Regions from separate parts of the Bradyrhizobium sp. CCBAU 25338 genome, predicted to be linked through region 1. Evidence: riboswitches for the same ligand, from Rfam matches in the RefSeq annotation. Region 1 holds a riboswitch; the other holds the start of a gene.
What was found. A riboswitch is a leader RNA that binds a small molecule or an ion and turns the genes downstream of it on or off. The one in region 1 is predicted to bind glycine.

Region 1 (5,390 bases):
GCTCGAGCTTCTTGCGCTCCTCCATCAGCGCGGCGATGCGGGCCGGCACTTCGTCGATCGAGGTACGCAGCTCGTTCGCCGCGGTCTTCGCCAGCGCCATAGTGTCGTTGGCGTGCCTGCGCGCGTAATTGCCGGTCAGCGCCTCGATGCGGCGCACGCCCGAGGCGACCGCGCTCTCGCCCGTCAGCGTGATCAGGCCGATATCGCCGGTGCGCTTGACGTGGGTGCCGCCGCAGAGCTCGACCGACCAGCCGAGCGCGTTGGCGCCGCGCTCGCGCGCGGTCCTGCCCATCGAGACGACGCGGACCTCGTCGCCGTATTTCTCGCCGAACAGCGCGCGTGCACCGGCCTCGCGGGCCTCGTCCACGCCCATGATCCGCGTGGTGACCTCGTCGTTCTCCAGCACAACGTCGTTGGCGATGTCCTCGATGCGGGACAGCTCCTCCGCCGTGATCGGCTTCGGATGCACGAAGTCGAAGCGCAGGCGGTCGGGCGCGACCATCGAGCCGCGCTGGGCGATGTGGTCGCCGAGCACCTGGCGCAGCGCCTCGTGGATGAGATGCGTCGCCGAGTGATGGGCGCGGATCGAGGAGCGCCGCGAATGATCCACCTCGAGCTGCAGCGCGGTGCCGAGCCTGATTTCGCCGCTCTCCACCGTGCCGACATGGACGAAGAGATCGCCGAGCTTCTTCTGCGTGTCGGTGACGCGGAACTTGACGCCGCCCTCACCCGAGAGCACGCCGGTGTCGCCGACCTGGCCGCCAGACTCCGCATAGAACGGCGTCTGGTTGAGCACGATCGCGCCCGTCTCGCCGGCCTTGAGGCTGGCGACTTCATGGCCGTCCTTCACCAGCGCGGACACCACGCCTTCGGCGCTCTCGGTCTCGTAGCCCAGGAATTCGGTCGCACCCAGCTTCTCGCGCAGCGGGAACCAGATCGCCTCGGAAGCCGCCTCGCCCGAGCCCTTCCAGGACTCGCGCGCCTTCACTTTCTGCCGCTCCATCGCATCCGTGAACGCCGCCTGGTCGACGCCGATGCCGCGCGACTTCAGCGCGTCCTGCGTCAGGTCCAGCGGGAAGCCGTAGGTGTCGTAGAGCGTGAAGGCGACGTCGCCGTCGAACATGTCGCCCTTCTTCAGGCCCGCGCTCTTCTCGTCGAGAATGGCGAGGCCGCGCGACAGCGTCTTGCGGAAGCGGGTCTCTTCCAGCCGCAGCGTTTCCTCGATCAGCTTTTCGGCGCGCATCAGCTCGGGGTAGGCCTGGCCCATCTCGCGGACCAGCGCCCAGACCAGCCGATGCATCAGCGGCTCCTTGGCGCCCAGCAGCTGCGCATGGCGCATGGCGCGGCGCATGATCCGGCGCAGCACGTAGCCGCGGCCCTCGTTCGAGGGCAGCACGCCGTCGGAGACGAGGAAGGCCGAGGAGCGCAGATGGTCGGCGATGACGCGGAACGAGGCCACGGTCTGCTCGTTCGGCCCGGTGCCGAGCGCGGACGCCGTCGCATCGATCAGGTTGCGGAACAGGTCAGTCTCGAACACGCTCTCGACGCCCTGGAGGATGCAGGCCATGCGCTCCAGGCCCATGCCGGTGTCGATCGAGGGACGCGGCAGCGGCTGGCGCTCCTCCTTCGTCACCTGCTCGAACTGCATGAACACGAGATTCCAGAATTCGAGGAAGCGGTCGCCGTCCTCCTCCGGCGAGCCCGGAGGCCCGCCCCAGATGTGCTCGCCGCGGTCGATGAAGATCTCCGAGCACGGGCCGCACGGGCCGGTGTCGCCCATCGCCCAGAAATTGTCCGAGGTCGGGATGCGGATGATGCGGTCGTCGGAGAAGCCGGCGATCTTCTTCCACAGGCCCGCCGCCTCGTCGTCGGTGTGATAGACCGTGACCAGCAGCTTGTCCTTCTTCAGCCCGAACTCGGCGGTGATCAGCTTCCAGGCGAGCTCGATCGCGCGTTCCTTGAAATAGTCGCCGAACGAGAAGTTGCCGAGCATCTCGAAGAAGGTGAGATGGCGCGCGGTGTAGCCGACATTGTCGAGGTCGTTGTGCTTGCCGCCGGCGCGTACGCATTTCTGCGAGGTGGTGGCGCGCTGATAGGGCCGCTTCTCCACGCCGGTGAAGACGTTCTTGAACTGCACCATGCCGGCATTGGTGAACATCAACGTGGGGTCGTTGCGCGGCACCAATGGCGAGGACGGCACGATCTCGTGGCCGTTCTCGGCAAAGAAGTTCAGAAAGGTCGACCTGATCTCGTTGACGCCGCTCATGTTCATCCAATCGGGTGTGCTTGGACCCGCTTCCTGCCATCCAAACCGGAGGTTAGGGCTGATATCTGCGGGCCAAAGCGCTTTTAGACAAGGCCTGCTTCAGTGTCCAGAAACTGTGCAAGGAGATCAGAGGGTTGCCGCAGGCGCGCAATCCCGGTTGAAAAGGCGAAACCGCCGCGTTGACAGGCTTGGCCGCCCTGTGGTCTGTAACCATCTATATCGTACGGCCACGTCGGGAGAGACCGGCTTTACTGCCGGCGCCGAAGGAGCAACCGCCCCGGAAACTCTCAGGCAAAAGGACCGCGTGGCTTTGACAGCATCTGGAAAGAGGCGCCGACGGGCCTAAGAACCCGGGTGGCACCCGCCGACGGGATAATACTCTCAGGCACAGCGACAGATGGGGCTTCGACTGGTTGGCCCGGGGAATCGTCCCCGGGGAACCGCCGAGGACCCCTGTGATGCCAGTACCCGCCGACCAGAAATCTCTCCGACATACGCCCCTCCACGCCCTGCATGTGTCCCTCGGCGGCAAGATGGTGCCGTTCGCTGGCTATGATATGCCCGTGCAGTACCCCGCGGGGGTGCTGAAGGAGCACCTCCATACGCGAGCCGCGGCCGGCCTGTTCGACGTCTCCCATATGGGGCAGCTCGCGCTGCGGCCGAAGTCGGGCAAGGTCGAGGACGCCGCCCGCGCGCTGGAACGGCTGGTGCCGCAGGACATCGTGGCGATTGCACCGGGCCGGCAGCGCTACGCCCAGTTCACCAATGCGGAAGGCGGGATTCTCGACGATCTCATGGTCGCCAATTTCGGCGACCACCTGTTCCTGGTCGTCAACGCCGCCTGCAAGGAAGCGGACGAGGCGCATCTGCGCGCGCACCTCGCGGACGATTGCGTCATCGATTCTCTGGCCGACCGCGCGCTGATCGCGCTGCAGGGCCCGAAGGCGGAAGCGGCGCTGGCGAAATTGTGTGCAGGGGCGCCGTCCATGACATTCATGGATTCCGGCCCGCAAGAGGTGGCCGGCCTCAAGTGCTTCGTCTCGCGCTCCGGCTATACCGGCGAGGACGGGTTCGAGATCTCGGTCCCCGCGGCCGATGCGGAGCGTCTGGCAAAAACGCTGCTCGAAAACCCGGACGTGCTGCCGATCGGCCTGGGCGCCCGCGACAGCCTGCGGCTCGAAGCCGGGCTCTGCCTCTACGGCCACGACATCGACACCGCGACCACGCCGGTCGAGGCCGCGCTGGAATGGTCGGTGCAGAAGAGCCGTCGCAGCGGCGGGATGCGCGCCGGCGGCTTTCCCGGCGCCGGGAAGATCCTCGCGCATTTCGATAACGGCGCGTCCCGCCGCCGCGTCGGCCTGCTCGCCCTGGGCCGCGCGCCGGTGCGCGAGGGCGCGCTGCTGTTTGCGGATCAGGCCGGCGGCGAGCCGATCGGAAAGGTCACATCGGGCGGTTTCGGCCCGAGCCTGAATGCGCCGGTCGCGATGGGCTACGTGCCCACGAATTTGAGCGCGCTCGGCACCAAACTCTTCGCCGAGGTGCGCGGCCAGCGCCTGCCGCTCGCTGTCGCCGCCATGCCCTTCGTGAAAAACACCTACAAACGCTGAGGACAAGACAATGACCACGACGCTGTACACCTCCGACCACGAATGGCTCGCGATCGACGGCGATACCGCCACGGTCGGCATCACCGACTACGCCCAGCAGCAGCTCGGCGACGTCGTGTTCGTCGAATTGCCCAAGGTCGGCCGGAGCTTGAAGAAGGCCGAAGCCGCCGCCGTCGTGGAATCGGTGAAGGCCGCCTCCGACGTCTACGCGCCTGTTACAGGCGAAGTGCTCGAGGCGAACGAGGCGCTTGCCGCCGAGCCGGCGCTGGTGAACTCGGATGCGCAAGGCAAAGCCTGGTTCTTCAAGATCAAGATTGCCGACAAGAGCGAACTCGGCGGCCTCATGGATGAAGCCGCCTACAAGGCCCATACGGCGTGAGATGAAGCGCGATCTTTCCACATCGCCATGGCCCGCGAAGGCGCAGGAGTATCGCAGATGAGGGCGTACGCGCGATGTCTCCACATCGTCATGGCCGGGCTTGTCCCGGCCATCCACGGCCTCCTCGCGGCACGAAGAACGTGGATGCCCGGGACAAGCCCGGGCATGACGAGTTTGTGGCACGGTGGTGCCGAAGGAACGTGATCCGCTTATGCGACTGCCCCTGAACTGAGGGGCGTGACGACGACAGATGACCTGAAGCGAGGACCCATGATGACCGCGCACCGCAAATCCAACGGCGATACCGCCGCCTCTTTCGTCCGCCGCCACATCGGCCCCTCGGCGCGCGACGTCACCGCAATGTTGGAGACCGTCGGCGCGAAAAGCGTGGACGCGCTGATGGCGGAGACGCTGCCGGCTTCAATCCGGCAGACCGCCCCGCTCGACCTCGGCAAGCCGCTCAGCGAAACCGAGGCGATCGCGCATATGGGCGAGCTCGCGCGTCAGAACCAGGTCTTCACCTCGCTGATCGGCCAAGGCTATTCCGGCACGATCCTGCCCGCGGTGATCCAGCGCAACATTCTGGAGAATCCGGCCTGGTACACGGCCTATACGCCCTACCAGCCCGAGATCAGCCAGGGCCGGCTGGAGGCGCTGTTCAACTTCCAGACCATGATCTGCGACCTCACCGGGCTCGACGTCGCCAACGCCTCGCTGCTCGACGAAGCCACCGCGGCGGCCGAAGCGATGGCGCTCGCGGAGCGGCACTCGCAGGTGAAGGCGAAGGCTTTCTTCGTCGACAAGGACGTCCATCCGCAGACGCTGGCCGTGATGCGGACCCGCGCCGAGCCGCTGGGCTGGACCCTGATCGTCGGCGATCCCCTCACCGATCTCGCTGAGACTGACGTGCTTGGTGCGCTGCTGCAATATCCGGGAACGTCGGGCGCATTGCGCGACCTCAGGCCTGCGATTGCGGCGCTGAAGGCCAAGGGCGCGCTTGCGATCGTTGCCGCTGACCTGCTGGCGCTGACGCTGCTGGCCTCACCCGGCGAGCTCGGAGCCGACATCGCGATCGGCTCGGCGCAGCGCTTCGGCGTGCCGATGGGCTATGGCGGACCGCACGCGGCCTATATGGCGG
Region 2 (5,390 bases), 140 kb from region 1:
ATCACGGGGACCGCGGCGTTGCGCAGTGCATGGCGCATCATCACCGCGACCTCGTTGATGCCTTTGGCGCGCGCGGTACGGACATAGTCCTCGCCGAGCACGTCGAGCATCGCCGCGCGCGTCATGCGCGCGATCAGGGCGATGTAGATGAAGGAGAGTGCGCAGGTCGGCAGGATGATACGCTCGAAGAACGGCCCGAAGCCGTTCGAGATGCTGCGGAAGCCCTGCACCGGCACCCAGCGCAGGTCGATGGCGAAGATCTGGATCAGGAGATAGCCGACCACGAACACCGGCACCGAGAAGCCGAGCACGGACAGGCCCATCACGAAGCGGTCGATCCAGGTGCCGTGCTTCCAGGCCGCGACCACCCCCAAGGGAACCGCGACGATGACTGCGAGGATGATGGTCGACAGCGCGATCGAGATCGACGGCTCGACGCGCTGGCCGATCATCTTCATCACCGGCAGGTTGGAGATCAGCGAGGTTCCGAGGTCGCCGTGCAGCAGCTTGTTCACCCAGGTGATGAACTGCACGATCAGGGGCTCGTTCAGGCCGAGCGAGGTGCGGATGCGCTCGAGCCGTTCCGGCGTCGCGTTGTCGCCGGCGAGAATCGCGGCGGGATCGCCCGGCGTCAGCCGCAGAAGCAGGAACACGAACAGCGCGACGACGCCCATCACGGGCACCGCGGCCAGAACGCGTCGAATAAGATAACCCAGCATGCACTTATCTCCGGCTACGGAACGTGTGGAACATCAAGGCTCCCGTGAACTCTGTCGTGTCTATCATGCCTAACACTTGGGCTGGAAAGGCCGCCCGGAGACGCCGTCCTCTTAGGGCAAATTGTGTGCCAAGGGCTGCGCCGTAGCAAGAGGCCGGCATGTCCCCAATATCGACCACTCAGGATGCATGTCGCAGTTCATGCTCAACCCCAAGTGAAGGTGTCGTCGGTGGAGCGTTGAGGCCGCGCCAGCCGTCGATGGTCTGGGCGATCATCTGCGCCGTCGCCGCCGACAGAGTCCAGCCGAGATGGCCGTGGCCGGTGTTGAAGAACACGCCTGGTATCCGCCCTGCGCGCACGACCGGCATCATGTTCGGCATCATCGGGCGCAGCCCGGCCCACGGCACGACGCGCGACGTTTCGACGGCGGGGAAGTTGTTGCGTACCCATTCGATCAGCGGTTGCACGCGGTCGGCGCGGATGTCGCGGTTGAAGTCGTTGAATTCGGCGGTGCCGGCGACGCGAAAACGATCGGCGCCGAGCCGGCTGGTGACGATCTTGGCGGCCTCGTCGAGCAGGCTCACCGTCGGGGTGGCGTTGCGGCTTTCGGCGCTGTCGAGCTGCACGGTGATCGAGTATCCCTTGACCGGATAGACGTTGACGCGGTCCTCGAGCAGGGCGGCGAAGTGACGGCTGGCAACGCCCGCGCAGACCACGACGCCGTCCGCGTTCAGTGCGCCGCGCGCGGCCGCGACGGCATCGCTCGCGGCCAGATCGGCCCAGCCGATGACGAAGCCGCTGCCGGCACGTGCGATCGAATCGATATTGGCCTCGTGGATGAAGGTCGCGCCACGCCGCTTGCAGGCTTCCGCCAGCCCGCGGGTGAACTTGTGGATATCGCCGGTCGCATCCGACGGCGTGTAGAAGCCGCCATAATAGTCCTTGCGCAGTGTCGGCTCGATCGCGCGGATTTCCTCCGACGTCACCGGGCGGCGGTCGAGGCCGCCTTCCTGCAGCAGCGTGTTGACGCGCAGACCGGATTCGAATCCGGCCTTGTCACGATAGATGTGGAGGATGCCGCGGCGTTCGAGATCGAAGTTGATCCCTTCGCGTGCCGCGATGTCGAACAGATACCTGCGCGCTTCGATCGCGAGCCGCGTGGTCTCGATGGTGTTGGCGCGGTAGTTGCCGATGTTGGCGACGAACTCGCTCATCCACGAATATTTGTGCCAGTTCGGCCGCGGGTTCATCAGCAGCGGCGCGTCGCGCCGGAACATCCAGCGCAAGCCCTTCAGGATCGTCGCGGTGCTGTTCCACACTTCGGCGTTCGATGCGGAGAGCTGCCCGCCGTTGGCGAAGGACGTCTCCATCGCGGCGTAGCGGTGCTTGTCGAGCACGGTCACCTTGTAGCCGCGTTCGAGCAGGGCATAGGCGGTCGTGACGCCGGTGATGCCGGCGCCGATGATGGCAATATGGGTCATGGCTAGGTTCGGGGCTCCCGTGAGTTAGAGTCGGCTGACCGCCGGCCGAAAGGCCGTTGGCGGCGCCCCATCTGTCACGGTTACCTGAGAGCTTGATCCGGCGCGCCACCTCTATCGAGGTCTTGCGACGGACTATCCCCTTCGGTGGACGTCACGACTGCCTGAAATCGCGTCGCCTCTCTCCAGATCGTCCTGACGAAACGGTCCTTTTGCCTGAGAGTTTCCGGGGCGGTTGCTCCGTCGGCGCCGCAACGAAAGCTGAAAGCCTTCGCCGCGATCTCTCCCGCATCATCGCGTGGACGGCCGAGCAGTACGATACGCCTCATTTTTAGACAAGGCTAAATTTCGACCGCGACTGCCGACGTATTGTGCAGTGCAAAGCCCGCCTCGTCGTCCCGGGGCGATGCGAAGCATCGAACCCGGGACCTCGAGATTCCGGGTTCGATGCTGTCGCATCGCCCCGGAATGACGAATTCACTATTCCAACGTCGCCAGCAATCCCGCCATCAGCCGGCCGCGCTCGACCAGGCTATCCACTTCGATGAACTCCTCCAGCGTGTGGCCATTGCCGCCGCGCACACCGAGGCCATCGAGCGTGGGGATTCCCATCGCGCCGGTGAAGTTGCCGTCGGAGCCGCCGCCGGAGCTAGCGTGCGGTAATTCCGCGCCGAGCGATTTGGCGATGCCGTGCGCCTTCTCATAGAGCGCCATGGTACCGGCATCCGGCTCCCAAACCGGACGCGTCACGCCGCGCGTGACCTTGAACGTGACGTCGTTGCTGGTGCCCGACAGCGCCAGCATCCGCTCGACACCGCGGTCGAGATCGGCCTGACGCTTGGCCATGGAGAGCGCTTCACCCGTTGCGGTCGTCGCAACGCAATTGACCCATTGTCCGCCGTGGACGACGCCGACCGAGAAGGTGCAGTCCTCCGTCGTCATCGCGTCGATCGCGAGGATCTGCCGCGCCATCTCGCGGATCGCCGAGCGTCCGGCCGACAACGTGGCGCCGGCGTGGCTCGGCCGTCCCGTCGCTTCGAGATTGAAGCGCGCGATGGCGTAGCGTCCGGTCGTGACGCCGTTGTCGGCGCGGCCGGGCTCCGGCACCAGCACGTATTTATTGCGCGCAGCTTCCGCCTCGATGATGTCCCGCGTCGAAGGCGTGCCGACTTCCTCATCCGGCGTGAACAGCACGGTGATCGGCAGCGGTGTGGTGAACGACGCGCGCGCCAGTTGCCGGATCGCTTCCAGCGAGAGGTAATTGCCGCCCTTCATATCGTAGATGCCGGGGCCGTAGCACTTGTTGCCCTCGCGCCGCCATTTCAGCTTCTCGATGGTGCCGACCGGATGAACGGTATCCATGTGTCCGGCGATCAGGATGCCCGGCTCGCCCTGCTTGGGATGAGGAAAGCGCGCGCGGATGACGCCACCAAAGCCCTGGCGGCCGGCGATGCGCTCGATCGTCGCACCCATGATCGCCATATCCCGCGCCGCGATATCGAGCATGCGGTCCACGGCGGCTGCATCCCAAGTCGGACTCTCGCATTCGACCCAGCCGCGCAGGCCCTCGAGCATCGCCTCGGAATCAAAGGGAAGATTGGCAGGATTCATCTTAATGTCTCTCAAGCTTCGAAAGATGGAACGCGCATTGCATCGGCGCGGGGCAGGACAAGCGGAAGGTGTTGTAGAGCCAAACCGATCTTTGTGGAGCCCGTGCGCGCGCCGTGAGGGCCTGCGACGAAACCGGATTGACGCGCTCGGCACTGTCTGCAAGTCTCAAAAAGATAAAGGCATTGCATGAGGTTAGTTCGCCCAACGAATGAACCGCATGCTCAACCAATGACCTGCCTTTGAACAGTTTCACGTCAGGAGAACTTTCTATGTTCCACTTCATGCGCCGGGGGCGTCGCGCGTTCGCCTCCAAACTTGCGCTGTCGGTCGTCGCGCTTTCAACCGCGCTGGCCTCGCCAGTGCTTGCGGCCGGCAAGACCATCACGGCGGTGATGCATTCGGATTTGCGCATCATCGACCCGATCTTCACCACGGCCTACATCACGCGTGACCATGGCTACATGGTTTACGACACGCTGGTGGCCCCGGATTCGAGCTTCAAGATCCAGCCGCAGATGGCGGACTGGAAGATCTCCGACGACAAGCTCACCTATACCTTCACGCTGCGCGACGGCCTGAAGTGGCATGACGGTGCGCCGGTGACGGCGGAGGACTGCGTCGCTTCGCTGAAGCGCTGGGCCGCGGTCGACGGCATGGGCCAGAAGCTCATGGACTTCACGGCGAGCATCGAGGCGACCGACGCCAAGACCATCACGCTGAAGCTGAAGGAGCCCTACGGCCTGGTGCTCGATTCCATCGGCAAGCCGTCCTCGCGCGTTGCCTTCATGATGCCGAAGCGCCTCGCCGAGACGCCGCCGGACAAGCAGATCCCCGAGCAGATCGGCTCGGGTCCCTTCAAGTTCGTGGCCTCGGAATTCCAGCCCGGCGTGAAGGCGGTCTACGTCAAGAACACCGACTACGTGCCGCGCAAGGAGCCGGCGAGCTGGACCTCCGGCGGCAAGGTGGTGAAGGTGGACCGCGTCGAGTGGATCACCATGCCGGACTCGCAGACCGCGGTGAATGCGCTGCAGTCGGGCGACATCGACTTCATGGAGAACCTGCCCTACGACATGCTGCCGGTGCTCGAAGCGAACAAGGAGCTCACGCTCGAGGTCTCCAACAAGTTCGGCTTCCAGACGCTCGGCCGGATGAACTTCCTGCATCCGCCGTTCGACAACGTGAAGGTGCGGCGAGCCGCCCTTCTGGCGATGAACCAGAAGGACGTTCTCGATGCACTCGTCGGCAACCCGAAATATCAGAAGATCTGCGGCGCGTTCTTCGTGTGCGGTACGCCGCTCGAGACTGACGTCGGCGCCGAAACCTTGATCAAGGGCAATGGCATGGCGGAAGCCAAGAAGGCGCTCGCCGAGTCCGGCTATGACGGCACGCCGATCGTGATCATGGCGCCCGGGGACGTCACGACATTGAAGGCGCAGCCGATCGTTGCGGCCCAGCTGCTGCGCGAAGCCGGCTTCAAGGTCGACCTGCAAGCGACTGACTGGCAGACGGTGGTGAGCCGCCGCGCCAGCCAGAAGCCGCCGAAGGAGGGCGGCTGGAACATGTTCTTCACCAACTGGGTCGCG

Region 2: linked by a shared signal. The riboswitch ahead of ACM42_RS34890 (D-amino acid dehydrogenase) and the one ahead of gcvT (glycine cleavage system aminomethyltransferase GcvT) in region 1 are both predicted to bind glycine.

What each region holds. Positions count from the first base shown of each region.
Region 1 covers NZ_LFKY01000043.1:409,839-415,228, forward strand. The annotation lists gene alaS (alanine--tRNA ligase) at 1-2,266, opposite strand, end outside; glycine riboswitch at 2,490-2,578, shown strand; gene gcvT (glycine cleavage system aminomethyltransferase GcvT) at 2,725-3,873, shown strand; gene gcvH (glycine cleavage system protein GcvH) at 3,884-4,252, shown strand; gene gcvP (aminomethyl-transferring glycine dehydrogenase) at 4,526-5,390, shown strand, end outside.
Region 2 covers NZ_LFKY01000043.1:267,891-273,280, reverse strand. The annotation lists gene ACM42_RS34895 (ABC transporter permease) at 1-719, opposite strand, end outside; gene ACM42_RS34890 (D-amino acid dehydrogenase) at 898-2,199, opposite strand; glycine riboswitch at 2,269-2,387, opposite strand; glycine riboswitch at 2,391-2,495, opposite strand; gene ACM42_RS34885 (M20/M25/M40 family metallo-hydrolase) at 2,677-3,807, opposite strand; gene ACM42_RS34880 (ABC transporter substrate-binding protein) at 4,077-5,390, shown strand, end outside.